Linked DNA regions of Chitinimonas arctica. The protein of the gene in region 1 interacts with the protein of each later gene in a pairwise test. Links are inferred from orthologs where the notes say so. Each region holds a gene or a part of one and is shown on either strand. Other genes may lie near its edges.

Region 1 (14,657 bases):
TACGCGGCAGCCATGCCGGCCCTGGAAGCGGCGGTCGGTCGAACGTGCGCGCAGGTCATGTGGGACATGTCGCGCGATGCGCTGGCCCTGCTGAAGGACCGGGTGGCGCGATTTGGCATAGCTTGCGAGCTGGCGCAAAACGGCTATCTCTATGCCGCCGTCCATGCCGGCCAGATGGCTGAATTGGGGCATTGGCGCCGTCATGCCGCCGAACGCTATCACTATCCCGATCTGATCGAACTGGATCGTTCCGCGCTGCGGCAGCACGTAGCCAGCGATGCCTATATCGGCGCACTGTACGATCCTCACGAGGTGCATCTCGATCCGCTGGCTTACACGCTAGGCCTGGCGCAAGCCGCCGAACGAGCCGGCGCACGCTTGTATGAACAGTCCCGTGTGGGTTCCTGGCGCCAGGACGGCGAACGGCTACTGGTGCAAGCTCCGTGGGGCCGACTGCGTTGCCGAAAATTGCTCTTCGCGGTCAATACCGGCGCAGGTGCACTGGTGCCGTCATTGGCGCGCTATTTCCTGCCGGTGGAAAGTTTTATCGTCGCCACCGAGCCCCTCGGCGCCGACGCGGCGCGCGCCTTGCTGCCAGGCGGCGCGGCCCTGGCCGATTGCAACCGGGTGCTGAACTACTTCCGGACCACCTCGGACCACAGGCTGCTGTTTGGCGGCCGGGCCGGCGGCACCCGCGCCAATCGCGCCGAGGGCACCCGCCGGCGCATGCTGGCGGTGTTTCCGCAGCTGGCCGGGGCGCGCATCGATCATGCCTGGGGCGGCCATGTCGATGTCCCGTTGAACAAGCTGCCGCACTTCGGCCGCCTGGCGGACAAGGTCTATTTCGTGCAGGGCTTCTGCGGCCATGGCCTGGCCTTGACCGGCTTGGCCGGCCAGCTGGTCGCCGAGGCGATGTGCGGCCGGCCTGAACGCTTCGATCTGTTCGCGCGCATCCAGCACCGTCGCCTGCCTACCTATCTGCCGGGCTTCAACCGCACCGCTGTTGCGCTGGGGATGGCTTCGCAACAATTGCTCGATTGGGCGGATGCCCGCCGTCATCGCAGCTAGGGTGCCTTGTTCGGAAAAACGGCTAGAATCGTTCCCTTCCGCTTCTTCCGCCCACAGGTCCTTCGATGATTACCCCGCAAGCCGCGCTGAACCGTCTGATCGACGGCAATGAATTGTTCTACGACGAAATGCTGTCGGTCATGCGCCAGATCATGACCGGCGAGATGTCGGCCACCCAGACCGCCGCCATCCTGATCGGGCTGCGGGTCAAGGTCGAAACGGTGTTGGAAATCGCAGCAGCGGCAAGCGTGATGCGCGAAATGGCCAGCAAGGTGGAAATCGCCGATCGGCGCCATTTGATCGACACTTGCGGCACCGGCGGCGATGGTGCCCACACTTTCAATATTTCGACGACAGCTGCCTTTGTGGCGGCCGCTGTGGGCGCCAAGGTTGCCAAGCACGGCAACCGCGGTGTCTCGTCCAGCAGCGGCTCGGCCGATGTGCTGGAAGCGCTGGGCGTCAACCTCGCGCTGTCGCCGGCGCAGGTCGCGCAGTGCGTGGCCGAAGTCGGCATCGGCTTTATGTTCGCGCCCAACCACCATGGCGCGATGAAGAATGTAGCGCCGATCCGCCGCGAACTGGGCGTGCGGACCATTTTCAATATCCTTGGCCCGCTGACCAATCCGGCCGGCGCCGAGAACCAGCTGATGGGCGTATTCCATCCCGACCTGGTCGGCATACAGTGCAGGGTGCTCAAGGAGCTGGGCAGCCGCCATGCCATGATCGTCCATGGCCTGGATGGACTGGACGAGATCAGCCTGATGAGCAGCACCCGTATCGCCGAGTTGAAGGATGGCGAGATCAGCGAGTACGAGTTCGACCCGCGCGACCATGGATTCGCGTTCTGTCCGCCGGCCGCCTTGCACGCCGATGGCCCGGCCGAATCGAAAGCCAGGCTGGAGGCCGTATTGGCCAACCAGGCGGGGCCATGCCGCGACATCGTGGTGCTGAACGCTGGCGCGGCCATCTATACCGCCGGCCTGGCCGCCAGCCTGGCCGAAGGGTTCAAGGCGGCCGATGCCGCCATCGCCAGTGGCGCCGCCCAGGCCAAATTGACCGCGCTGGTCGCCCTTACCCAACATTTCAAGGTTTAAGCATGTCCGATATCCTGCAAAAGATTCTTGCCACCAAGGCCGAGGAAGTCGCTGCCGCCAAGCAGCTCAAGTCTTTGGCGGCCGTGCGCGCCGAGGCCGAGGCGGATCGCGCCACCCGTGATTTTGTCGGCGCCTTGCGCGACAAGTACCTGGCGGGCCAAGCGGCCGTGATTGCCGAGATCAAGAAGGCCAGCCCTTCCAAAGGCGTGATCCGGGCCGACTTCCAACCGGCCGCCATTGCCGCCGATTACGCCGAACATGGCGCTGCCTGCCTATCGGTGCTGACCGACCAGCCGTACTTCCAGGGCCATGCCGACTATTTGCGCGCCGCCCGCGCCGCCTGCGCCATACCGGTGCTGCGCAAGGATTTCATGGTCGATGCCTACCAGATCTACGAAGCCCGTGCCATGGGCGCCGACTGCATCCTGCTGATCGTCGCGGCGCTGGAAACCAGCCAGATGCTGGAAATGGAAGCCCAGGCCCGGGAGCTGGGCATGGCGGTGCTGGTGGAATCGCACGATGCCGCCGAATTGGAACAGGCCATGCGGCTGGCCACGCCGCTGATCGGCATCAATAACCGGAATCTGCGCAGCTTCGAGGTCAACCTGCAAACCACCCTGGATCTGCTGGAGCGCATCCCGGCCGACCGCATCGTCATCACCGAATCGGGCATCGTCAATGCGGCCGACGTGGAACTGATGCTGGAACACGAGGTCTACGCATTCCTGGTCGGAGAGACCTTTATGCGCGAGCCCTCGCCAGGCAAGGCGCTGGCTGGTTTGTTCAACTAGGCGCCAGGGCCCCCTGCCCTTTGCCATGGTGCTTCGCAACAAAGCCATGGCTTGTCACTACCCTGTCATTTGATTTCCGTATAAATCGCGCCGTGCCGGGCTATCGCCCGGCTACGTGGCAGCGGCACTTTCTTGCTTCGAATAGTGGATAAGCCGACGTGGAGATAAATATATTTATTTCTCATCGGATTATTAACTACGCTGATTCCATTAGCATTTTCGGCATTATGCCGAACCATGGATGGATGAGAGATCGAAACAGGGTATTGAACTTTTCGCCGATGCCACAATTAACACCAGCGCAGGTTCTGGGAACAGGCAAGCGGCCGCGCTAAAACAGCGCAGTTGCTGGGAAAGCAATAGCAGGACGCTCGTACGAACATGCGCCAAAACCGTTGCTCACGATCATCGCGATCAGCGGTTTTGGCGCGGTTCCGGCAAGTTTTCTGTTATTGACTGAATAAAGTGTTGCGGAAAACGCAGTGAATTGCCGCGAACCGCTGCCAATCCGGGTAAACCCGATTGCGGCATAGCAACATTAGCGCGCAAAATTCGCAACAGCCTGAGTCCCGGACAGGCTCCCTACGACTCAAGACTCAAACTAATTGGAGAATTCTTATGCGCAAGTCTTTGCTTGCCACCCTGGTAATGGGTGCAATCGCCGCTCCGGTGTTCGCTGACGGCACCGTGACCCTGTACGGTCAAGTCAACGTGACCGGCGTGTTCCACAGCAACGGTTCCCACGACCGCGTTGGTGGTGTCGATCAAAAGGTTACCCAATTCAAGGTTGACCAAGGCAACACCCCGTCGCGCATCGGCTTCAAGGGCGACGAAGATCTGGGCAACGGCCTGAAGGCCGTGTGGCAGATCGAAACCCGCGTGAACACCGACGACGCAGCCAACAGCGCGTTCGCCAGCCGCGAAGGTTGGGTTGGCCTGCAAGGCGGCTTCGGTAAGATCAGCCTGGGTCGTGGCAAGACGCCTTACGCCCAACTGGCCGACGTGTTCGACGGCACCGTCGATGGCTACAACAACCTGGCCATCTACACCGAAAGCGCCGATGCCGAAAAGTTCGCCGGCAAGCCAATCAACAACCGCTTCAACAACGCGGTTCGTTATGATTCGGCCAATATGGACGGTTTCAGCGGTCACCTGATGTACGGTACCGATGAGAACAAGACCGCCGCTGGCAACGCCGGCAACAAGTGGTCGCTGGCCGGCCGCTACACCGCTGGTCCGATGTTCCTGGGCGCCGCCTTCAACAAGGAAAAGAATCTGGCCGCCGTCAAGGGTCGCGATTCCACCGCTTTCCTGTTGGCCGGTACCTACGCCATCGACGCATTCAAGTTTGGCCTGGGCTTCCAGAACACCAAGCTGAAGGCTTCCAGCGCCGGTTCCACCTTCAAGCGTAACTCGTTCGTCACCAACGCTTCCTACGCCATGGGCGACACCACCCTCAAGGCTGGCGTGATCCTGGCTCAGAAGCTCAAGATGGACGGCAGCTCGATCAGCGACTCCAGCTGGACCCGTTACACCATCGGCGCCAAGCATCAGCTGAGCAAGCGCACCGCTGTGTTCGGCGAGTTCTCCGGCGACCAGGTCAAGGGCAAGACGCTTTCGGCTGACGGCATCAATGCCGTTGACGCTGCCGATCCGCGCGGCCTGTCGATCGGTCTGATGCACTCGTTCTAATCGATACGCCCTCACGGGTAATCGTGCAAAACGAAAAACGGGCATGCTTGCATGCCCGTTTTTTCTTTTTAAATCAATGCCAATTTTAATACGCGACGATCGCATTCAGGATTCGGCCATTACGCACATGGGCCACTTTCCTGTTATATATTATCACCAGACACGCGTCGGACGGCCGCCCACGCTTTGATAGTACTTTTGTACAATTTCACATATAGAAAAGGCCTGGAAGAATCCCGACAGAGTGCAATCTCGTTGCCGCGCAAAATATCCAATTAGTTGAGCCTGGATAAGGCTCTCCGCGACATTAATCCAATTGGAGAATTTTTATGCGCAAGTCCTTGATTGCCACCCTGGTCCTGGGTGCAATCGCCACCCCGGCATTCGCCGCCGGCACCGTGACGCTATATGGCCAGGTCAATGTGACCGGGGTTTATTCCGACAATGGCTCGCACGACCGAATCGGCGGTGTCGATCAACGGGTCAAGCAATTCAAGATCGATCAAGGCAACACGCCTTCGCGCATCGGCTTCAAGGGCGATGAAGATCTGGGCGGCGGCCTGCAGGCCTGGTGGCAGCTCGAAACCGCCGTCGGCACCGACGATGCCGCCACCAACAATTTCGCCAACCGCGAGGGCTGGGTCGGCCTGCAGGGCGGTTTCGGCAAGATCGGCCTGGGCCGTGGCACGACGCCTTACGCCGATGTGGCGAATGTGTTCGACAGCACGGTCGATGGCGCCAATAACCTGGCCATCTACCGGTTCGAGCAGCACAACGAGAAAGCTTTCGGCAGGATAATCAACAACCGCTTCAGCAATGCGGTGCGCTACGACTCGCCCACGGCACACGGCTTCTCCGGCAGCGTGATGGTCGGCAATGACGAGAACAAAGCCCCGGGAAACAAGGGTGGCAGCAAGATCTCGCTGGCCGGCCGCTACGAGGCAGGGCCCATGTATTTCGCCGCCGCCTTCAACAAGGAAAAGAATCTGCCAGTCATGCAAGGCCGTGACAGCATCGCCGCTCCCGGCCGCGACAGCACCGCCGTGCTGCTGGCCGGTGTCTATACCATCGACGCCTTTAAATTCGGCCTGGGCTTCCAGCACGCCAAGCTCCAATACATGGCGCAGGGCGATATCGTCAAGCGCAATTCCATTGTCACCACCGCCGCCTATACCATGGGTGATACGACGCTGAAAGCCGGCGTGATCGTCGGGCAGAATCCCAAGCTCAATGGCGCCACGGTAAAGGATGCCAGCTTCACCCGCTTCAGCATCGGCGCCAAACACCAATTAAGCAAACGCACCGTGGTATTCGCCGAACTCTCGGGCGACCGGCTCAAGGGCCGGGTGTTATCGGATGACAATATCAGCCGCCGGGTGAGTCCTGCGCCCATGCCCGCAGCCGATATCGTGGCCGATGACGGCACCGTGAAAGCGCCGAGCCCCCGCTTTTTATCGATAGGTTTGATGCACGCATTCTAAGTAATAGGGTGCAAAACAAAAAACGGACATGCTTGCGTGTCCGTTTTTTGTTTTTCAATTCAATGAACTACAACAAAGCATCGCGGTACTTTCACAACAGTACAACAAGCACCTTGCCGAGCAAGCGCTTGGCTTGAGACAATTGCTAGCATTTACTCAAATCCACCCAAGAAATTCGCGGAGAAAACCATGCAACGCAGCCTGCTTGCGACCGCCCTGCTCACAGCATTTGCCCTACCGGCCTTCGCCGAAGAAGCGGTGACCGTGTACGGCAAGATGACACTCGGCGTCGAGAGCATCTCCGCCAAAGGCGCTACCCTGTCGAACCAGAATATCGAACGCCAAACCCGCGTCACCGATGGCGCCTCCACCTTGGGTATTCGCGGCAGCGAAGCCATCAGCGACAATCTGACGGCCTATTTCCAGATCGAAACCCAGATCAAGCCGGATGACTCCTGCGGTTTCGCCGGCTGCTCGACCAGCGGCAAAAGCACCGCCCTGGGCCCGAAAGACGATCGCTACGCCGCCACCACCTCGCCGAATACCGGCACCTCGCGCTTCGCCAACCGCCCTTCCTTCGTCGGCCTGCGCGGCGACTGGGGCCAGGTGCAGTTCGGCCGCATGGATATGTACTACGAGAAGCACGTGCCGAATGAGCTGCATCTGCTGCGCTCCGGCCTCAACAGCAGCGCGCTGGCGGTATTGGGCAGCAACCAGCTATCGAACGCCGTGGGCGCCGACGATACGGTCGTGGCGCAGAAGACTTTCAGCGTCGCACTGGCGCCCATCGTCGCTGCGGCTATCGGCAAGGACACACCGGTCAACGCCCTGATCAGCAGCACGCTGGGTAACGCCATCGGCGCCGCCTATGCGCGCGACCTGAGCGTGCAGCAGATCCTGACACAGGCCGGTGGCGGCGTGCAGACCCTATTCAGCAATCCGCAAGTAGCCGGCGCCCTGATCGCCTCCGGCGTCAACCCCGCCACCGCCGGGGCTGCCTTGCAGTCCGCCCTGGGCCAGGCCGCCACCCAGGCATTTACGCCAGGCAGCGCGCTCAACCAGCAGGTGTTGCAACAGGCTCGCGCCTACACCTTGCAGAATGGTTTCTACTTTGTCGGCCATCGCTATAACAACGTGGTGCAGTACCGCTCCCCCTCCATGAGCGGCCTGACCGTCGCCGCCGCCTTCCATACCCGCGAGGAAAAGGGCATGGAAGGCGTGGCCTATGCGCTGGACAAGAACCTGCTCAACCCCGCCGCGCGGCGCAAGATGAACCCGTGGGGCGCCGAGTTGACGTTCCACTATATGAACAAGGGTGTCTTCGCCAGCGTGGCGATGATGCGCGACAAGGACCCGTATGCCATGGGTGGCGCGCTCGATAGCGCCTATGGCATCAAGGCCGCCTACGGCATGTATTTCAGCCCCGATACCCGCGCCGGCGTGGTGTTCGAGCGGCAGGTGAACAAATACAACGCCGCACTGGGCTATGCCGACAACAAGCGCGATGCCTGGGTGGTATCGGGCAGCCACAAGGTCCTGCCCAAGCTGGAGCTGATCGCGACCTACGCCCAAGCCATGGATGCCGAGATCCACGGCGTCAAGGACGTGAATTCGGGCAGCAAGTACTTCCAGCTCACCAGCCTGCTGACCTTGAGCCCGCGCACCAATCTGTTCGCCACCTATGCCAAGGTGAACAATGAATCGGCCGCCGCCTACAATTTCTATGTCAGCGGCGCGGCGCAAGCCAACGGCGAGATCCAAAGCGCGCAATACACCCCGCGTGGCGCGGATCCCACCAGCTTCCAGGTAGGTATCAACCACAACTTCTAGGGGGCGCTCGGCCTTCAGTCCAGGCTCGGGGTTCACTGCGGCGCCCGGCACTCCCCACAAGGAGGCCGGGCGTTTTTGCTGCTGCCTTCGTAATGAGGTACTTCCCTTTTTCCTTGTTCCCGCAGTTCCGGTAAGCTCAAGGCTTCTCCAGCCTTGCCATCGCTATGCGCCGCATACTTACCGCTTCCCTCTTTTCTATTTTGTTGGCCGGCTGTGCCGGCACGGTCCCCCTCTCTTCCGCCGGCAAGCCCGGTGATTGCCAGTGCGGTGACGCACCCAAGGCTGCCGCGCTGACCGCGCGTTATCAAAATGCCGACTGGAGCGCCCTGCCGGGGTGGCCGGGGGAAAATCTGCTGGCGGCCTGGCCGGCTTGGTTGAACTCGTGCAAGCGCCTGGCCAGCCGGCCCAGCTGGAAGGATATCTGCGCCGAGGCCCACACGCTGGCGCCCCAGGACGATGCCGGCGTGCGCGCCTTTTTCGAGCGTCGTTTCCAGCCATGGCGGATCGAGGGCAGCGATGGCAGTCAAAGCGGCTTGATCACCGGCTATTACGAACCCCTGCTGAAAGGCAGCCGCGAGGCGAAACCCGGCATGACGCCGCTGCTGGGGGTACCGGACGATCTGCTGACCCTTGACCTGGGCGCCAGCTATCCGGAACTGAAGGGCCTGCGCCTGCGCGGCCGGCTCGATGGCCGCAAGGTGGTGCCGTACTGGAACCGCGCCGAGATCGAAGCGGGCAAGGCGCCCATCGCCGGCCTGGCGCTGGCCTGGGCCGATGACCCGGTCGAAGCCTTCTTTCTGCAGATCCAGGGCTCCGGCCGGATCAAGCTGGAAGACGGCAGCGTGCTGCGGCTGGGCTATGCCGACCAGAACGGCCATCCTTACAAGTCGATCGGCAAATGGCTGATCGACCAGGGCGAACTGAAAGCCAGCGAAGCGTCGATGCAAGGTATCCAAGCCTGGGCCCGGGCGAATCCCGCCCGCCTGAAAACCATGCTGGACAGCAATCCCAGCTTTGTCTTCTTCCGTGTCCTGGCCAATGCGGAAGGCGGTCCGATCGGCGCCTTGAATGTCCCCTTGAGCGACGGCGCCAGCGTGGCGGTCGATCCGAAGTTCGTGCCGCTGGGCAGCCCTGTCTATCTGTCCACCAGTTGGCCGAACGACAGCAAGCCGCTCAACCGTTTGATGCAGGCCCAGGATACCGGCGGCGCCATCCGCGGCCCGATCCGTGCCGACTTTTTCTGGGGATTTGGCCACGAAGCAGGCGCACTGGCCGGGCGGATGAAGCAGCAAGGCCAGATCTGGCTGCTGTGGCCCAAGGGCCTGGCCCTGCCCGGCTGATCGTTCGATGCGGCTGTCCTGGGATATTTTTTGTACCGTCATCGATAACTTCGGTGACATCGGCGTGTGCTGGCGGCTGGCGCGTCAATTGGCGGCCGAACGCGGCGAAGCGGTACGGCTGTGGGTGGACGATCCGGGCGCCCTGGCGATGCTGCGGCCGGAACTGGATCGCGGCGCGGCGCAACAGTGGATCGAGGGGGTGGAGATCCGCCACTGGCAGCTGCCCTTCCCCACCGTCGCCCCGCATCAAGTCGTGATCGAGGCCTTCGCCTGCCATCCGCCGGAAAATTTCCTGGCCGCGATGGCGGGCGCGACCCCGCCGCCGGTCTGGATCAACCTGGAGTACCTGTCCGCCGAGGACTGGGTGGAAGGTTGCCACGGCCTGGGCTCGCGCCATCCACGCCTCCCCCTCGACCACCATTTCTTCTTCCCCGGCTTCACCCCCGCCACCGGCGGCCTGTTGCGCGAATCCTCCCTGCTGGCCGAGCGGGAAGCATGGCAAGCCGGCCCTGCCCGCCATGACTGGCTGCAGGCGGTGACGGGACACACCGTCGCGGCCGAGCAAGGTTGGCTGTCGCTGTTCTGCTACGACAACGCGGCGCTGCCCGCACTGCTCGACCACTGGCAATCCGCGGCGCTCTGCCTGTTGGTGGCCGAGGGCAAGCCACGCCGGCAGGTGGAAGCCTGGCTGGGTAGCGCCTTCCCGCCCGGCAGCCGCATCGAACGCGGCCGGTTGACGCTGATTGCCCTGCCCTTCCTAAGCCAGGACGACTACGATCGCCTGCTGTGGAGTTGCGAACTGAACTTCGTCCGTGGCGAAGATAGCTTCGTGCGGGCGCAGTGGGCAGCCCGTCCGCTGGCCTGGCATATCTACCCGCAAGAGGAGCAAGCCCACCTGGTGAAGCTGGCTGCCTTCCTGGATCGCTACACCGGGGCACTCCCGCCGGACAAGGGCAAGGCCTTGCAGGCGTTCTCGCAGGCCTGGAACGATGGCGACGGGCCTGCCTGCGTGGCGGCCTGGCCGGCCGTGCTGCAGGGCGCTACCGCCATGGCGCAAGGCTGCCGCGCGTGGTGTGCCGAGCTGGCCGGCCGCGCCGACCTGATGAACCAATTGGCACACTTTGCCTCTGAGAAAGCAGCACATATGGGCGCTCAGCGTGGCGAGGTGGCGCAGATGGGCCGCAAGCAGCTATAATGCGCCGCTTTATCAAACGCTTATCCCTTTTCGCAGGACTATCGCATGAAAACCGCACAAGAACTCCGCACAGGCAACGTTGCCATGGTTGACGGCCAACCCATGGTGGTTCTGAAAGCCGAATACACCAAATCCGGCCGTAACGCTTCCGTGGTGAAGATGAAGCTGAAGAACCTGCTGACGGGTTCCGGTGCCGAATCCGTCTACAAGTCGGACGAAAAATTCGACGTGGTCGTGCTGGAAAAGAAGGCGTGTACCTACACCTACTTTGCCGATCCGATGTACGTATTCATGGACACCGAGTTCAACCAGTACGAAGTCGAAGCCGAAAATGTCGGTGAAACCGTCAATTTCATCGTCGACGGCATGACCGACGTCTGCGAAGTGGTGTTCTACGACGGCAAGGCCATTTCGGTCGAACTGCCCACCACCATCGTGCGCGAAGTGGAATACACCGAGCCGGCCGTGCGCGGCGACACCTCGGGCAAGGTGATGAAGCCCGCCAAGCTGAAGGGCACCACCTTCGAGCTGCCGGTGGCTGCCTTTATCGAAATCGGCGACATGATCGAAATCGACACCCGCACCAACGAGTTCAAGAAGCGCGCCTGATCCCCAGCGGAACAGTCGAGAGGAAAGCAGCCGCCAGGCTGCTTTTTTCATGTGCGCGATGGGTAGTGGCGACCAGCAAAAAATCATGGCGGCACGGCAATCGAGCACTTTACAGGCCGGGTACATGTGCTATATTCGGCCCATTCTATCGGTGAACGAACGTTCTCCCTGAGCCAAAAGGAAAATCATGGACGACAACAAGAGCAAGGCCCTTTCCGCCGCGCTGGCGCAAATCGAAAAGCAGTTCGGCAAAGGCTCGATCATGAAAATGGGCGAAGCCCAGATCGAGAACGATCTGCAGGTGGTGTCCACCGGCTCGCTGGGCCTGGACCTGGCCTTGGGCGTGGGCGGCCTGCCGCGCGGCCGTGTTGTCGAGATCTATGGTCCGGAATCGTCCGGTAAGACCACCCTCTGCCTGCAGGTAGTCGCCGAAGTGCAAAAGCTGGGTGGGGTGGCCGCCTATATCGACGCCGAGAACGCGCTCGATCCGGTCTACGCCGGCAAGCTGGGCGTCAACGTCGGCGACCTGCTGATCTCGCAGCCCGATACCGGCGAACAAGGCCTGGAAATCGCCGATATGCTGGTCCGCTCCGGCGGCATCGACATCATCGTGGTCGACTCGGTCGCGGCCCTGGTGCCCAAGGCCGAAATCGAAGGCGAAATGGGCGACAGCCACGTCGGCCTGCAAGCCCGCCTGATGTCGCAGGCACTGCGCAAGCTCACCGGCAATATCAAGCGCACCAACACCATGGTGATCTTCATCAACCAGATCCGCATGAAGATCGGCGTGATGTTCGGCAGCCCGGAAACCACCACCGGCGGCAATGCGCTGAAGTTCTACGCCTCGGTCCGCCTGGATATCCGCCGCACCGGCGCCATCAAGCGCGGCGAAGAAGTGGTCGGCAACGAAACCCGCGTCAAGGTCGTCAAGAACAAGGTCGCGCCACCGTTCCGCGAAGCCAATTTCGATATCCTCTACGGACAAGGCATCAGCCGTGAAGGCGAAATCGTCGAAATGGGCGTCACCCACAAGATCATCGACAAATCGGGCGCCTGGTATGCCTACAAGGGCAGCAAGATCGGCCAAGGCAAGGACAATGCCCGCGAATACCTGAAGGACAACCCGGCCATCGCCCGCGAGATCGAAAGCAAGATCCGCGAAGCCGTCGGCATCAGCATGCCGCTGCCGGGCGCGGTGGAAGCCGAGGATGAGGACGAGGCCGATCTGGATTTGGCTTGAGCGGCGGCTCCCAGTCGCATGGCGGCTAAGGCTGGTGTGACGATACGGGTTTGACTGTATCGCCGAACAGGGCGCACGGACTTAATTGGTCCGTGCGCTTTTTTTACCTCTATTACCGACACTTCCGGCCAACCCTGCCGGTCAGAAAAATATATCACCATTAGAAAATCAGAAGCAGCATACATCCAATTTCGCTATTAATTATCTTCCTCAGCCACATCGTATCTAATAATTTTTTTAAAAGGATATTTTATGCAATTTTCAGTATCGCCAAACAGGTCAGTTCCCGCATCTGAAAGTTCCCAAACCCCAACCACTCCGACAGGCACCCCTGCGTCAAAAGATTGGGCAACCCTGATAAGAGAGTTCATTTGCAAAATATTAAATTTTCCAATTGATGGCCAAACTCCCGAGCAATGCGCGCGTACCGCGAAATTGGGCGAGCAGGTCGCTCAGGCAGCACTCACCATTCAAAATTTACCGGCAGATTGCGAAGGCAATCAAGAGCAGGAAGACAAGTTGAGTCAGCTTATTTATAACTTGAATTCAAGCGCTTCCTATGAGCCACGGCCCTTTGTTTTTTCCTTGGAAAAAAAATCTTCAGTCATTGGTAACGAATTTTCATTACATGCCCGACGCGATGATCAAGATCACACCTTGACGGTGCCCGGCAAGCCCGCACCGACTAAAAATCAAGCTTGCCAGGACTCGCTGCGGTCGTTCTTCAACGAGAAGCATCCTCTCCGTTTCAAAGACTACCACGCGCGTGGGTCCAAAGTAGACTCACAAAGCGCAGATCAATTAGTCGGAAAGATTGCAGTACCACTCTTGAACCTCCAGAAAACGCTGGAGGGCGGCTCCGTTCGGTCCGAAGATGGATCACTGGACCGGCAATTGGATAAGTGCGTGGCCGATCTCAATACAATTGCCTGGAAGGCATTGGATCTGTCGAGTCCAATCGGATTCACGATCGAACGACGAGAAGTCGCGGGCCAGCCAAAGATCGTGCTCTGTGTCCATGGGGACCATATTCAACCCAATGATCCCGTTTTCGCGATTGCGCTAGACCCGCGGCCACCCATACAACAGTGCCCTCGTTATATCGGCGCAACCGCTGCCTCAAAGAATTGGATAAATACGCCGCGTGGCGCCTCACCTGAACAAACGCGAGATGCCATCCTCGAAATTTTGAATACCTCAGGCAAATCAAACCGCGTTCTATTAAAAGATGAACGACCGGACGGGAGTGCGGATTGGTATTTTGTTGACAGCAAACTGTTACGCGACAACTTACTTATCCAGAAGATGGCTTCCGCTGCCACATCCCAATTTAGCAAGGAATTCGCGCTTGTAAAAAAAGCGCGGCAGGATGTTCTTGAACCGGCGTTTAACGGCTTTCAATTACGCCCCAAATACGTAATTACTGAAAACGCCCTACACTAAGCTTCGCCATGGCCAGAACGACGAAGCTGACACCCCAAAAGCAAAACCCACCATTCGGTGGGTTTTGCTTTTGGGCGAAATGCATTGCGTCAGATCAGATTCTGCTCCGCCACACCCACATTCATATCCAGCACCTGGCTGGCATCGCTATCTTTCGACAGCGGGCTGGCACGGCGCGCTTCCATCTCGTCGAGGTAAGCGTCATCCACGTCACCGGTGATGTACTCGCCCGAAAAGCACGAAGTCTCGAACACCGATATACGGCCGCCGCTGGCATCGGACACCGCTTGCACCAGGGCATCCAGATCCTGGTAGAAAACGGCGTCGGCGCTGATTTCCTCGGCGATTTGCGCGTCGTTGCGGCCGGTGGCGATCAATTCCTCGCGCGTCGGCATATCGATGCCGTAGACATGCGGGAAACGCACGGGTGGCGCCGCCGAGGCGAAGTAGACTTTCCTGGCGCCGGCTTCGCGGGCCATCTGCACGATTTCCTTGGAGGTGGTTCCGCGCACGATGGAATCGTCCACCAGCAACACGTTACGGTCCTTGAATTCCAGGCCGATGGCATTGAGCTTTTGCCGCACCGATTTTTTACGGGTGGCCTGGCCCGGCATGATAAAGGTCCGGCCGATATAGCGATTCTTCTGGAAGCCCTCGCGATACGGCAGGCCCAGGTGATTGGCCAGTTGCAGGGCGCTGGCGCGGCTGGTGTCCGGGATGGGGATGACCACGTCGATATCGAGATCGGGCAGTTCGCGGCGGATCTTCTCGGCCAGGTTGTCGCCCATGTTCAGGCGGGCCTGGTAGACCGAGATGCCATCCATCACCGAGTCGGGCCGGGCGAAATAGACGTGTTCGAAAATGCAGGGGACCA
Region 2 (14,572 bases), 2.3 Mb from region 1 along the record:
CCCCGCCTGCGGCTACTGGGCAATGAAAAGAACGACGGTCGCCGCAGCAAGATGAAGCTGGATCCACGCATCCGCATCACCCAGTTCGATCCGCAAGCCGCGCCAGCCATCCCTGCCAGCGCCATCGAGCCCTATCTGGCCAAGCCGCTGATCATCGATGAGCAAGCCTTCAAACTGGCCCCGCGCATCGCCCTCGGTCCGGACGACCATGTCACCATGTCCACCGGCGACAAGGCTTACGCCACCGGCATTACCGGCAATTCAGGCGATCAATGGCAGATTTTCCACGGCGGCAAGGAATTGCGCGATCCGGATACCAAGGAACTGCTGGGCTACGAAGTGCAGTATGTCGGCGATGCCATCGTCAAGCAGGTTGCCGACGTCAGCACCCTGCAGGTGAGCCGCGTGGTTCAGGAAGTCGCCATCGGCGATCGGCTGATCCAGCGCCCGCGCCGTGAATACGCCAATTATATCCCGCATGTGCCGGATGCCGATGTCAGCGGCAAGGTCATCTCGATCTACGGTGGCGTGAACGATGCAGGCCCCTATACCACCGTCGCCATCAACAAGGGCGAGCGCGATGGGCTGCACCCGGGACATGTATTGCTGTCCTACAAGGCGCCACGCCAGATCCGCGTGGAGACCAGCGCGGACAAGGGCAAGATGACCCTGCCGGAAAAATCCGGCAATGTTTACATCTATCGCGTCTTCCCCAAGCTGTCCTATGGCCTGTTGCTGGACAGCACCGTACCTATCAACCTGCTGGACATCGTCCGCAAACCGTAAGCAGGGAGCAACAAGGCAAGGCAGGCCGTAAGTATCCGTGCGGGGGTGGTGGAATTTGCCACGCCCCGTCCAAAGGAGGCCGCCTTGCCCGACTCCGACAGCGAAGCCTGGCTGAGACTCGTCCTGACTCCGGGGATAGGTCCCAGCCACGCGATTCGCCTGCTGACCGCCTTCGGCTCGCCCGACCGGATCTTGTCCGCCAGTACCGCCGCCCTCGCGCGGCATCTCCCGCCCAAGCTTACCCACGCCCTCGAGCAAGGCCCTCCGGCTTCCATGCTGGCGCACGCACACGCTTGGCTGGCACAGCCGGGCAACCACCTGCTTACCTTGGCCGATACCGACTATCCCGCGCAGCTGCTGCAGATTGCCGACCCACCACCCTTGCTATACGCAAAGGGCCATACGGCGCTATTGAACAGGTCGATCCTCGCCGTGGTGGGTAGCCGCAACGCAACGCCGCAAGGCCTGCGCAATGCCGAGGCCTTCGCCCGCGACCTGTCGCAACGCGGCTGGTGCATCGTTTCCGGCCTGGCCCTGGGCATCGACACGGCCGCCCATCGCGGCGGCCTGGCCGGTCGCGGGGCCACCATCGCAGTGGTGGGCACCGGCCTGGATATCGTCTACCCGGCCAGCAACCATGCGCTGGCGCACCGTATCGCGGCGGAAGGACTGATGCTCTCGGAATTTCCGCTGGGCACCCCCGGCCGCCCCGGCAACTTCCCCCGCCGCAACCGCCTGATTTCCGGCCTGGCACGCGGCGTGCTGGTGGTGGAAGCGGCCTTGCAGAGCGGCTCCCTCATCACTGCCCGAGAAGCGGCCGAACAGGGCCGTGAAGTGTTCGCGATACCGGGCTCCATCCACTCTCCGCTGGCCAAGGGCTGCCACCAATTGCTCAAGCAGGGCGCCAAGCTGGTGGAGCAGGCCGTCGACATTCTGGAGGAACTGGGCGAGTCGCCGACAGTCACAAGCCCTGCCCGATGCGCCGCGCAGGCAAACTTGCCCGATACCGCGCAAGCCAGCCTGCTGGCGGCCTTGGGGCACGACCCGCTCGATATCGACACCCTGACCGCGCGGGCCGGCTTGACGCCCGAGCAGGTCTACGCGATGCTGTTGTCGCTAGAGATGATGGGACAGGTCGCCAAATTGCCCGGCGGTCGCTATCAGCGCCTGGTTTGATTACTTATCGTTCACCGCTACACCAAAGGTTTCCCGCTCGATGTTCGATGTCCTCGCCTTTCTCTTCGAACAGTATTTCTCGCTTGAGAACTGTCCTGATCGCGGCACGCTGGCCAAGCAACTTTCGGCGGCAGGCTTCGACGAGGACGAGATCGGCGAGGCGCTCGCCTGGCTGAACGAGTTCGACGAATTGGACAATGCGCCCTACGCCTTGCTGGATGCGCGCGAGGCGGTATTGCCGCGTTTGCTGCACCCCAGGGAAGCCAACCGCCTGCAACCCGAGGCACAGGCTTTCTTTCATTACTTGTCGAGTTCGGGGGCACTCGGCACGGGCCAGCGCGAAATGCTGATAGACCGCCTGATGCAGAGCAACGCTCAATCCATCGACGAGGAAGCCGTCAAGCGCGTTGCGCTGATGGTGTTGTGGCGGCAGGGCGACGATCTGGCGAATCTGCTGATCGAAGAGCTTCTGTTCGCGGAATCCGACGGGCAAATGCACTAAGCTGCCCGCGCTGCTTGCTGCGGACGGCATTGGAAAATCCTGTCCGCACACCTAAATTACCCCTAACATCGCAACGCAGCCCGCCTCGCAAGTCGGGCTGCGCGCACTCCAATCATCGCCGCTAGCGGAGCCCGCATGGCAGACAATCTGTTGATCGTAGAATCGCCCTCCAAGGCGAAAACACTGAAAAAATACCTGGGCAGCGATTTCGAAATCCTGGCCTCCTACGGTCATGTGCGGGGTCTGATTCGCAAGGATGGCTCGGTCGAGGTCGACAATGGCTTTGCCATGAAGTACCAAGTGATCGCCAAGAACGCCAAGCATGTGGACGCCATCGTCAGCGCGGCCAAGGCGGCCAAGAACGTCTTCCTGGCAACCGACCCGGACCGCGAAGGCGAAGCGATCTCCTGGCACTTGCTGGAAATCCTCCACGGCAAGAAGGCCTTGACCAACAAGCTGGTCAAGCGGGTGGTATTCCACGAAATCACCGAGTCGGCGGTGCTGGCCGCCGTGGCCAATCCGCGCGATGTGGACAACCACCTGGTCAATGCCCAGCAGGCGCGCAGCGCGCTTGACTATCTGGTCGGCTTCAATCTTTCGCCGCTGTTGTGGCGCAAGGTCCGGTCCGGCCTGTCCGCGGGCCGGGTACAGAGCCCGGCCTTACGCTTGATCTGCGAGCGCGAGCTTGAGATCCGGGCCTTTGTCAGCCAGGAATACTGGTCCGTCCATCTGGACAGCCATAAGGGCAAGACCAAGTTCGGCGCCAAGCTCAATGAGTGGCGCGGCAAGAGGCTGGAACAATTCGATGTGCCCGACGAGGCCACCCAAGCCGAGATCCTGGCTGCCCTGGAAGGCAAGCCGGCGACCGTGGCCAATGTCGAAAAGAAGCGCAAGACACGCAACCCGACAGCCCCCTTCACCACGTCGACCATGCAGCAGGAAGCCGTGCGCAAGCTGGGCATGACCACCGACCGCACCATGCGTACCGCGCAGCAGCTGTACGAAGGTATCGCCCTGAGCGACGGCACCGCCGGCTTGATCACCTATATGCGTACCGACTCGGTAGCGCTGGCCGCGGAGGCCGTAGCCGAGATCCGCGACTATATCGGCGCGAATTTCGATGCCGAATCGCTGCCGGCCAACCCGGTGACTTACAAGAACAAATCCAAGAACGCCCAGGAAGCGCACGAGGCGATCCGCCCCACTTCCATCCTGCGCACGCCCGCCTCGGTCAAGTCCTACCTGAGCGCCGAGCAGTTCAAGCTGTACGAAATGATCTGGAAGCGCACCCTGGCCTCGCAGATGGCGCCGGCCCGCTTCGATACCACCGGCATCGATATCACGGTCGGCGAAGCGGTGTTCCGCGCCAGCGGCCAAGTGCTGGTCTTCGCGGGCTTCCTGGCCGTCTACGAAGAAGACGTGGACGACGCCGAGGATGAAGACAGCGCCAAGCTGCCCGTGCTGGAAGCGGGCGAATCGGTACCGGTGGACAAGCTGTTCGGCGAGCAGCATTTCACCCAGCCGCCGCCGCGCTTCTCGGAAGCCTCGCTGGTCAAGGCCCTGGAAGAATTCGGGATCGGCCGCCCTTCCACCTACGCCTCCATCATCAAGACGCTGAAGGACCGCGAGTACGTCAATCTCGATAAAAAACGCTTCCTGCCGACCGATACCGGCGAGGTGGTCAACAAGTTCCTGACCGACCATTTTGCCCAATACGTCGATTACCAGTTCACCTCCAAGCTGGAAGACAAGCTGGACGAGATCTCGAACGGCGAGCGTGACTGGATCCCGGTGATGGAAGAGTTCTGGACCGGTTTTTCGGCCCAGGTGGAAGAAAAGAAGTCGCTCAAGCGCAGCGAAGTCACCCACGAGGCGCTGGACGAAGCCTGTCCCAAGTGCAGCAAGCAACTCACCGTGCGGCTGGGCAAGCGCGGCCGCTTTGTCGGCTGCACCGGCTATCCCGAGTGCGATTACACCCGCGATATGAATGAAACCGCCGAGCAAAAGGCGGAAGAAGTGGTGCAGGTCATCGATGACCGCGTCTGTCCGAACGACGGTGGCCAATTGATCGTCAAGACCGGCCGCTACGGTAAGTTCATCGGCTGCGCCAACTACCCGAAGTGCAAGCATATCGAGCCGCTGGAGAAGCCGAAGGACACGGGCGTCAGCTGCCCCAGCTGCAATGCCGGCATGCTGATCGAACGCAAGTCGCGCTACGGCAAACTGTTCTACAGTTGCAATACTTATCCGAAATGCACCTACGCCACCTGGAACCCGCCCATCGCGGAAAGCTGCCCCAAGTGCAAATGGCCGGTCATGACACTCAAGACCACCAAGCGTCGCGGACTGGAAAAAGTTTGTCCGCAGAAGGAATGCGGCCATGCCGAGGTGGTGATGACGCCGGACCAACTGGCCGCGCAAGCCGAGGCGGCGGAAGCGGCCGAGTAAGCGGCAAGGGGCTCGCGCCATGGCGCCGAGCCCTTGTTACCGCTTGATCCAGCCGTTTTGGCATTTTGCCCATCACATGTTGTCGTCATTTCGAGAGTAAGATGTTCGCTTGCCCCGCACCGGGCAGGAGAGCCCAATCATGAATGCCCGTCGCGACCTCGACGACACCACCGCACCACTAGGCAACACCACCCGCGACTATCTTGAAGCGCTGGATGCGGCTGGCCAACTGATCACGGACGCCAGCCGCGACGCCCTCGAACGCGCGCTTGCCGCCATCGGCTGCGCCGCCGAGGCCGATGCGGCCGCGCTCTACCGGCATGGTGCCGGCAGCCTGCGCGCCGACTATATCGGTGCCTGGCGCGGCTCGATCAAACTACCCGGCCATGCCGCCGAATCGCTGGCCCGCCTCGATTACCGCCTTTACCGCGACCTGCACGAGACCCTGTCCGCCGGCCTGATGCTGGAACGGCGCGTCAGCGAATTGTTGCCCGCCACCCAGGTCATGCTCGGCCCGGTCGGCGTGCAGCATCTGCTGTGCGTCCCCCTGCTGGATGCCGGCGAGTTGATCGGCTTCCTCGCCCTGGCCTATCTGGATGCGCCGCGGCGGCGAATCTCCGGCGAACCGCGATTCCTGGCCACCCTGGCCAATTACCTGGCCTTGGCCTTGGTACGCCAACAAGCCGAACAGCGCATGGGCGTCAACGCGCTACGGCTGTCCACGCTGGTGGGCGCCACCGAGGATATGGTGTTCGAGCTGGACTCCGCCGGTATCGTGGTGAACGTCTGGTCGCACCATCCCGCCCTGCCGAGCGCCAGCCTGGTCGGCCTGCCGCTGGACCTGGCGTTTCCGCAGGATATGGCCTGGGCCCTGGGGCAGGCGTTGCCGCAGGCCCTGGCCAGCGAAGCGCGGGAACAGTTCGAATTCACCCTGCCCCGCCTGGAAGGCGCGATCTACTGCATCGGCCGGTTGCAAGCAGTGCCCAGCGAAGATGGCCGCCGCCGCAATGCCGTGGCGCTGATCCGCGACGTTTCCGAACTGATGCGCGAAGAAGCCCGCCGGCGGGCCATGGTAGAAACCCTGGACCAGCTGGAAGAAGCCGTGATCGAGCTGACTCCGACCGGCCACCTCACCCGGCTATCGGCAGCCTGGGCCACCCTGCGGGTCTGGCCGAACGCCGGCCGGCTCGATCTGGCCCAGCCGCTGACCAATTTTGTCCACGAGGAAGACCACGACGTCCTGCTGCGCGCCTTCGCCGAAGTACTGCGCGCGGGCGAACCGGTCTCGGCCCGCTTTCGGCTGCTGCGCCAAGGCGCCGAGCCGCTCTGGCTGGAAGCCCGGCTGCTGCCGAACTGGGGCGCCGATGGCCAGCCGCACGGCCTGCGCGGCGTGCTGCGCGATGTCACCACGGCCCACCTGAGCGAAGCGCATATCCGCCAGCTAGCGCTCTACGATAGCCTCACCGGCTTGCCCAACCGGGTCTTGCTGGACGATCTGCTCAACCAGGCCCTGTCGCGCGCCAAGCGCCATAGCACGCGGGTTGCGCTGGGCTTTATCGACCTGGACCATTTCAAGCAGATCAATGACGCCTTCGGCCACCAGGCCGGCGACCAGGTCCTGGCGACGCTGGCGCGGCAGATCCGTTCGGTCCTGCGCGAAGAAGACGTGCTTGCCCGCTGGGGCGGCGATGAGTTCATCGTGATGCTGCCTGACCTGCCCGATCTGGTCACGCTCAGCCAGGTGGCCGAACGGCTGCGTGAAATCGCCCGCCAAGGCGTGGTCCTGGAAGGGATAGAAACCCGCCCGACCATTTCCATCGGCATGGCGGTCTTCCCCGACAATGCCGACAATGCCGAAGCCCTGCTGCGCGCCGCCGACAGCACCATGTACCACGCCAAGGCGATGGGCCGGAACAATGTGCAGTTCTACGGCGACATCGTCCATCTCAAGAGCATAGGCCGCGAACATATGGCGGTGCAGACCCGCCTCAACCACGCCATCCTCAACAACGAACTGCAGGTGTTCTACCAACCCATCGTCAATGCCCGCAGCGGTGAAGTGACGTCCATCGAGGCCCTGGCCCGCTGGCACGACGATACGGCCGGCTGGATCACGCCACAGCTGTTTATCCCCATGGCGGAAAAACTCGGCCTGATCAGCGAGCTGTCCGAACAGATCATCGTGCAGGCGCTCACCAAGTTGCGTGGTTGGCGCGCCCGGGGTTTCAAGCAACCGCTGGCTCTCAATGTCTCGCGCAACCTGCTGTTTTCTCCTCGCTTCGTCCGCAATCTGATCAGCATGGTCGAGGAATACGGCCTGCGTCCGCACGATGTGGTGGTGGAGATTACCGAAAGCCTGGCCCTGACCGACCACGCCAGGCAGTCGCGCCATTTGAAGCAGCTGCATGAATCGGGTTTCCGGATCGCCATCGATGACTTCGGCACCGGCTACTCGTCCTTGTCGCAGCTGCACGATATGCCCATCGACATCCTCAAGGTCGACCTCAGTTTCACCGCACGGCTCAACAATGAGTCGGGCCGCCGCATCATGCAGGCCATCGTGCAGATGTCGCACGCGCTTGGCCTGGACGTGGTGGTGGAGGGCGTGGAAACCCTGGAGGCCGCCCGTTTTCTGCAAGGGCTGGGCGTGGAAAAAATGCAGGGCTTCCACTTCTGCGAGCCGGTCCCGGCCGGCGTGTGCGAACTGCACTTGCAGCTGGGTCTGGACGGCAAGGTTTGATACGCACGTCCAAATGCCCCAGAATGCCCACCGCGATTTTGCTTCCTCCCCCCACCCTCTTCTTTGCGAGGGCGCCTCGTCGGTGAGGTTGAATGGGCGTTTTCACCCAGATTGAGTTACCCGCCATGCGCATTATCCAGGCGATTTACAGCATTTATGTCGGGCTGATGTTCACGCTCGGCCTCGCCGCCGTTGTCCCCTTCTACCTCCCGGCCTTCCTGCTCGATGAACGTCGCCGCCTGACCGTGATGTATGCGGTCAACCGCGTCTCCATGCGCGTCTGGTCGCTGCTGACCGGCATCCGGGTACGCATCGAGGGCCAGGCAGCCTGGCAACCGGCACCGGTCATCATCGGCAATCACTGCAATGTGCTGGATATGCCGGTCTGCGCCATCGCCTGTGCCCAGCCCGTCAAGGTCCTGGCCAAGCAGGAGTTCGCCCGCATTCCGCTGCTGGGTTTTATCATCAAGAGCTTTGCCGTGCTGGTCACGCGCGATTCGCCGGAAAGCCGCCAACGCAGTATCGCCATCCTGAGCGCCGCACTGGGCCGCGGCTGGCCGGTGTTCATCTTCCCGGAAGGCACCCGCAATCGCGGCGCCACCCCGCTGCAACCCTTCCGCGACGGCCCGTTCCGCTTCGCCATCGCCGCCCAGGCGCCCATCCAGCCCTTCGTCCAGCTCAATATGCGCGGCGTGCAATCGCCCAATACGCTGATGCTGCGGCCAGGCCGGGTGATCTTCCGCTGGCTGCCGCCCATCCCCACCACGGGGCTTACCGAGGCCGATTTGCCGGCTCTGCGGGATAAGGTCTATGCGCTGATCGAAGCGCAGTTGCGACGGGATGATCCGGCGTTTGCGGGGTAGGGGCGCGCTCCTTATACGGTCGCATCGGTGAGGTCGGGGGGAGCACACCTGTTCAACAAGCGCGGTTTACGAATTGTGCACAAATAACACTCTTGCTATGCTTTTCGTGCAGTGATGGCAGAGGCCTAAGCGCTCATCACCACCTGGGTAGTAGTTGCGATAATGCCATCATGATCGTAAGCGTATTCTCAAATACGCCAACTCCAGGTAGCCCACTTTCCGAAGCCCCCTCCACACGCGAGGGGGCTTTCCGTTTAGGGAGCATGATGCTCTACCTGCGATAGGAGTGGGTAGTAGGCTGGCTGCTTCCAGTTGGTTTTCCACACGCTGTACGTTTAATAGGCTTTTCGGCATACTATTCTTCCGAACACTCGGATGGATATCATCATGTCAAATCGGCCAGTTTTCGTTCCCACTGCAGAAGCCGCGTACCTCGCTGAACTTTCAGATCGGCAGGTCAATCGCATGGTCGATGACCAGATCGTGCCAGCCAAACTTTTCGAGCAACACGAGCGTGGTCGTCGCCTGTTCACTAGACTATCGGCTGCTTTTGCCAGGTTCTACTTTGGCACCGAGGATACGCTTTTGCCCGCAGCCCGGCGGCTAGTACTCGCGGAACTGACCGACCGTGTCGAACGTCTATGTTGCAAGAACGATGTCTACACGCTGATTTTTTTGCCTGCCGAAATGAGCTGGAAAGTAACGCAATCTTCCGTGGAGATTGATGTGGCCCCATTCATCGCCAAAACACTTGCACGCATGAAAGAAGTCGACCAGGCAGATGCACTGGTAGTTACAGACCCTGAAATCTTGGGCGGCGTCCCCGTCTTTGCAGGCTCTCGCGTTCCAGTCGACATTGTGCTGGCATCTCTCGACAAGGGCATTGCTCTGGATCGCTTGTGCACCTCGTATCCATTTCTTACGAAAGCTCATCTAGCAGCAGCACGCACCTATATGCAAGTTCACCCTCGCCGAGGGCGGCCTAGGAATCTTGCCGAGGCCTATCCTGAGCTACAACTACGTACCGAGCGAATCGTAAGGACTGCTCGGGCGTGACATTCAAGCTACTTATAGACGAGTGCCTCTCGCCCGAGCTGGTGCAGCGTGCTATTGACGCTGGCTATCTTGAGTCAACCTGTATCCGTTATCGCGGCTTGGCTGGAACGAAGGACTGGAGATTGATCGAACATGTAGTGGCGAATGACTTCACCTTTGTTACTAATAACTCGATCGATTTCCGAGGCAGTTCAGGACACCCCGGCGGGCTCCATGCCAAGCAGCCGATCCACGCGGGCTTGATCTGCTTGAACTCGGCGCAAGTGATGGATTTGGCTCGTCAACACGACCTATTTGGAATCGTGCTGAGTGAGCTGGCGGGTTTGAATGACTTGATCAATACCGCACTTGAGGTAAGCGAAGCCGAAGATGGCGCCGTCAAACTAAAGACCTACACCATTCCGCACCCGGCTTAACTCACTAAGCGAACCACATCGTACACGCTGCGTATCCGTGTTGTCCGGCTCGCCTATGTCCCCCCGTTTGCCGCCTGATCCTTCGGCGGAATAAAGAACCGCTGCGGCGCACGGACAAAGCGCCTCAGCAACCGCCGCGTCAACGCCCAGCCATCCACAAAGCGAATCCGCCGCGAGCGCATGGCCACGAACAGGGCCAGGCCGAAGCTGACGGCCAGGTTGGTCAGGCCGATCAATACGATCCCGACGATGGACAGGGTCCACACCTCCCAGCCCAACTGGAAGTCCAGCGCTACCGCCGAGTAGGCCAGGAAGGCCGACGAGAAGGTGATATGGCGGATATCCAGCGGCAAGCCCAGCAGATAGCCCACCGTGCCCATCGAGCCCAGCATGATGCCGAAGAAGAAATTACCGGCCAGGGCGCCCAGATTGTTTTCGATATAGCGGCAGGCCCGCTGCCAGCGCGCTTCGCCAAACAGCCGGCGTGGCCAGCCCAGTTGCATCAGCCGTTCAGGGATGCGGTTGTAGACCGCCTTGTTGTCGTAATAGCCGGAGATCAGTCCCGCCAGGAACAGGCAGCAGCCGGCGATGGCCGCATGCGGCAGGGCCAGGCTGTGGAAAGGATCGATATCGTGCAGCAGATGGTGGGCTTTTTCCGGCGTGACCCAGACTTCGCCCAGACCATACTTTACCGCCAGCGCGATGGCGAAGGAGGTGGGAATGGCCAAGGCGACATTGCCGAGAATGGCGATGAACTGGGTACGCGCCACCGCTTCGATCAGGCCGGCCAAGGTATCCAGCCGGTCCTCGCCTTTAATGCCATGCTGTTCGATGCTGGCGGCGATCCGGGCCGCCGTCATGGCGGGCTGCTTGGTGGCGATGGTGAAGTGCAGGATATGCACCAGCATAAAGCCCAGCGAATAATTCATGCTGAAGGCAAAAGCCTCGATCAGCGGCGCCAGCTTGAGCTTGGCGGTGAGAATCTTGAGGATGGCCATGAAACCGACGATCAGGCCGGCCCCCATGGCCGAGCGTGCCATGGACTTCCATTCGGCGCGGTTGCCGGCAATGTAATGCTCGCCGGTACGGCCCGCGTGCTCGGTGATCTGCAAGGCCAGCAGATCGGTATTGTTGGAGAACAGATCGCGCAGGCTGGTCTTGCGGTTGTCGGCCTCCACCAATTGCTTGCAGAACTGCACGGCCAGAATAGGCACCCGGCTGCCCTGCTCGGGCGCCAATAGATCGAGTACCAGCCAGAGGCGGGCGATATGCTGCTGCAGCCTTACCATCAGATAGGTCAGGCTGATGCTCACGCCTTCCTGCGCGGCGGTCTTGCGCAGCTTGGTGATGATCACTTCGCACTGGCCCAGCAGGATACGCACATGGCTGTCGTCCTCGTGCAGCGCGGACGCGTCGATCAAGCGTGCCTTGTAGCATTCCAGATAGTCGCGCAAGGCGACATTCTGGGTCAGGAAAGGCGATTCGAACTGCTCGATGGCAGGATGGTTGCGAACCAGCTCCGGCTCCAGCCCGATGGCCGATATCCGGAAGGACAACACCTGGGCGGCTTCGATCAGTTCCAGCCGGGTATTGCGTGCGTCGCCGCCGTGGCTGCCCTCGTCGAAGCGCATGGCGCGCCAAACTTCCAGCCAGACCGTATCCGGGACGGCCTGCACCCACAGATAATCATCATGGCGGGAAAATATCTTGCCCAGCACATCCTTGAGATAATCGTCGCGATACTCGGCCGGCAGCAGCTTTTCGCCCAGCCTGCGCACAAAGGCGCTCCACAAGCCTTCGTTGGAAAGAATGCCGGTATCGGTGTACAGGTGCAGCTGCCGGCGGGTGCCGATCAGCTCCAATAGATATTCGCGCAGGCTGCGCCGGTAGTCCTGCCGTTGATTGAGCAGAAATGCCAGTGACCGCAGGGTATTGACGGGATGATCGTGGTCGTCGGCACGACGAGGGCGAATGGCGGCCACCAAGCCGGCCAATGGTCCCGCCGTAGCGGTCTTGCCGGCTGCAACGATAAGCTGCAGGGCTGTTTCGAGCGAAGCAGTCTGGGTCATAGGCGAGCTATTCTGTGCGGGTCCTTGGGTTTTAACATGAAAAGTCGTCAAGCAGTCGCGGAACCGATCGCGCGCTTGGGCACCGGCATGATCGATTCCTTGCATCTATGGAGAAAGCAACATGGGCAAAGCCCGTATCGAAATCCGCTATTGCACGCAATGCCGCTGGCTACTGCGTGCCGCCTGGCTGGCGCAGGAATTGCTGTCCACCTTCGAGCAGGATATTGGCGAAGTCGCCTTGCAACCTGGAACGGGCGGCGTTTTCGAGGTACTGGCGAACGGCGTGACGGTCTGGGAGCGCAAAGCCGACCAAGGCTTCCCGGACGCCGCCGAACTCAAACAGCGGGTGCGCGACGTGATCGCGCCGGACAAGGCGCTAGGACATAGTGAGCGGAGCGCCTGAGCCGCTTTAGCGCTGACCGCGCTTCGCTCAGTTAGTTTCCGGCAGGGTGAAATAAAAACAGCTGCCCCGGTTCGGTTCCGATTCGGCCCAGATCCGCCCGCCATGGCGGTGCACGATACGCTGGGCGATCGCCAGGCCGATGCCGGTACCGGGGAAATCGGATTCCCGATGGAAGCGCTGGAAGGGGACGAACAGCTTGTCGACACGCGTCGCATCGAAGCCGATGCCGTTGTCACGGACAAAGAATACTTCCCCACCGTCCGCTGCGGGTTGCATGCCGATCTCGATCTGCCCATGCACCTGCCGGCCGGAGAATTTCCAGGCATTGCCTATCAATTGCTCCAGCAAGCTGAACACCAGCGCCTTGTCGGCATTGATCGGCAGCGTGCTGGCAATGTTGACGGCGGCCTTGCGTTTGGGGTCGCGGCTACGCAGCCGGACCACCACCTGGCTGGCCAGCAGGGCCAGATCGGTACGTTCCCGCCGCACCAGATGGCCGGACAACTTGAATAGCTTGAGCAGGTCATCGATCTGCTCGTTCATGCGGGCCGCCTCGGCGCAGATGCGCAGCAGGTAATGGCGTCCCTCTTCTGGCAGCTTGGCCAGATGCTCTTCCAACAAGATATTGCTGAAACCGTTGATCGTCCGCAAGGGTGCCCGCAGATCGTGCGAGACCGCATAGCTATACGCTTCCAACTCTTGCTGGATGGCGGAAAGGCCGGTGGTCCGGTCCTGCGCCTTCTGCTCCAGCTCGCGCAGGTAGCGGACATTTTCCAACGCCATCGCCACCGTATCCGCCAGGGTTTGCAGCAAGGCGGTTTCCTCGGCATCCGGCAAATGGGCTTGCGCCCAGTAGGTGCCGATCGCGGCAACCGTCTCGCCATGGCTGACCGGCGTCATGACCAGGCTTTTTACGAAGGTGGCGCGGTAGAGTTCGCGAGGAATCCGATCATCGGCATAGATATCGGGTATCACGGCCTGCCGGCCATTGAGCATGACCCAGCCGCTGATGCAGTTGCCCATGGGGAAACGTTGGCCTTTCCATAGCGGGCCCAGCGCATCCTCGTCGGCATACAGGCATTGATCGCCTTCGCGTAAGACAAAGGTCGCGCCATCGGCCAGCACCAGTTCGCGCGCGACGGTGCTCACTACGGCCATCACGTCTTCCAGCCGGCGTGCGGTCGATAGCGCCTGCACCGCCTGCACCAGGCGCATCTGGCGACGGCTATGCAGATAAAGCCCGTCGGCGCCGGCGTCTGCCGGCGGACGGTCGAACAGCTTGCGTACCGTGTGCTTGAGCCGCCAGAGATCGTGCTTGTCGATGTAATCCACCGCCCCTGCTTCCAGGCTGGCTTCGGCGTGGAGTTCGTCGGCATGGCCGCTGAAATACAGGAAGGGGACACCGGGCTGGATACGTTGCGCCAGCCAGAGAGCTTCGTGTCCCTCGCAACCTGGCACGCTGCTATCGGAGATCACCAGGTCGTAGCCCTCCCGACCCAGGGCGGCCCGGTAATCCTCGCCATTGTTGGCGATATGGATCTCCAGCTCGACACCCACCCGCTGCAAGGCATTCTGGGTCAAGGTGATATCGAGGGGATTGTCCTCGAGGTAGAGCACTTTCCTGGCCGTCATGACACAGTCCTCCGATCTCGCGCCTGCAGTGACGCGGGGCTTGGCTACGCCCGTGAATCCCTTGCCCGTGCTCGTTGGCACGAACTGTTTTGGCATTCCCACGCTTTTCGCCGCCGACCTCTACCCGTTCCTTCGGCAACGACGCGCTACTACAAGCATAGCCTGCCCGGCGAATAAGCCGGTTCGAATCTCAGCCTGGCAAACTTGCCAGTTAATTAGAGGATACTACTGATGTGACTGTCCATCCAGATTATTAGTTCTGCTTATTTTTCAATGACTACGGTGGCCGGTGCGCTGGCCAGCAGGAAAAACTCGCGATTGCCGTCGCCGCCGGTGATCGGGCTGTCGAGCCAGTCCAAAACCGTCAGCCCCAGTTCGCCTACCGCCGTCTCCAGCTTCTCGCGCACCGCCGCATACAAGACGGGATCGCGCACAATGCCGCCCCGGCCGATATGGTCCCGGCCCACTTCGAATTGCGGCT

What was found.
Region 2: the proteins of recA (region 1) and dprA interact in binary tests that used the Bacillus subtilis proteins (3 or more experiments, as listed by UniProt). The link is inferred for Chitinimonas arctica from one-to-one orthologs.

The regions. Positions count from the first base shown.
Region 1 is NZ_CP041730.1:538,092-552,748, forward strand. Bases 10,472-13,313 are described here. They hold recA (recombinase RecA), read left to right. Parts: upstream 10,472-11,287; coding sequence 11,288-12,340; downstream 12,341-13,313. Other genes in these bases: earP (elongation factor P maturation arginine rhamnosyltransferase EarP), read left to right, coding at 10,472-10,491; efp (elongation factor P), read left to right, coding at 10,537-11,100; FNU76_RS02600 (hypothetical protein), read left to right, coding at 12,593-13,313. Also shown: FNU76_RS02550 (NAD(P)/FAD-dependent oxidoreductase), read left to right, coding at 1-1,068; trpD (anthranilate phosphoribosyltransferase), read left to right, coding at 1,134-2,162; indole-3-glycerol phosphate synthase TrpC, read left to right, coding at 2,165-2,953; FNU76_RS02565 (porin), read left to right, coding at 3,572-4,645; FNU76_RS02570 (porin), read left to right, coding at 4,975-6,126; FNU76_RS02575 (porin), read left to right, coding at 6,316-7,956; mltA (murein transglycosylase A), read left to right, coding at 8,121-9,296; more of earP, read left to right, coding at 9,304-10,471; more of FNU76_RS02600, read left to right, coding at 13,314-13,783; purF (amidophosphoribosyltransferase), read right to left, coding at 13,873-14,657. UniProt on the Bacillus subtilis protein: Multifunctional protein involved in homologous recombination, DNA repair and competence.
Region 2 is NZ_CP041730.1:2,825,620-2,840,191, reverse strand. What follows is about bases 1-2,916. They hold dprA (DNA-processing protein DprA), read left to right. Parts: upstream 1-870; coding sequence 871-1,962; downstream 1,963-2,916. Other genes in these bases: topA (type I DNA topoisomerase), read left to right, coding at 2,600-2,916; FNU76_RS12825 (Smg family protein), read left to right, coding at 2,003-2,464; FNU76_RS12835 (LysM peptidoglycan-binding domain-containing protein), read left to right, coding at 1-786. Also shown: more of topA, read left to right, coding at 2,917-4,912; FNU76_RS12815 (bifunctional diguanylate cyclase/phosphodiesterase), read left to right, coding at 5,052-7,652; FNU76_RS12810 (lysophospholipid acyltransferase family protein), read left to right, coding at 7,745-8,515; FNU76_RS12805 (DUF433 domain-containing protein), read left to right, coding at 8,891-9,571; FNU76_RS12800 (DUF5615 family PIN-like protein), read left to right, coding at 9,568-9,987; FNU76_RS12795 (site-specific recombinase), read right to left, coding at 10,041-12,056; FNU76_RS12790 (Rdx family protein), read left to right, coding at 12,178-12,459; FNU76_RS12785 (ATP-binding protein), read right to left, coding at 12,487-14,091; FNU76_RS12780 (TlyA family RNA methyltransferase), read right to left, coding at 14,355-14,572. UniProt on the Bacillus subtilis protein: Protein that helps load RecA onto ssDNA during transformation. Binds cooperatively to circular ssDNA, is able to bridge different segments of DNA. Favors the loading of RecA onto SsbA- or SsbB-coated ssDNA and formation of RecA-DNA filaments.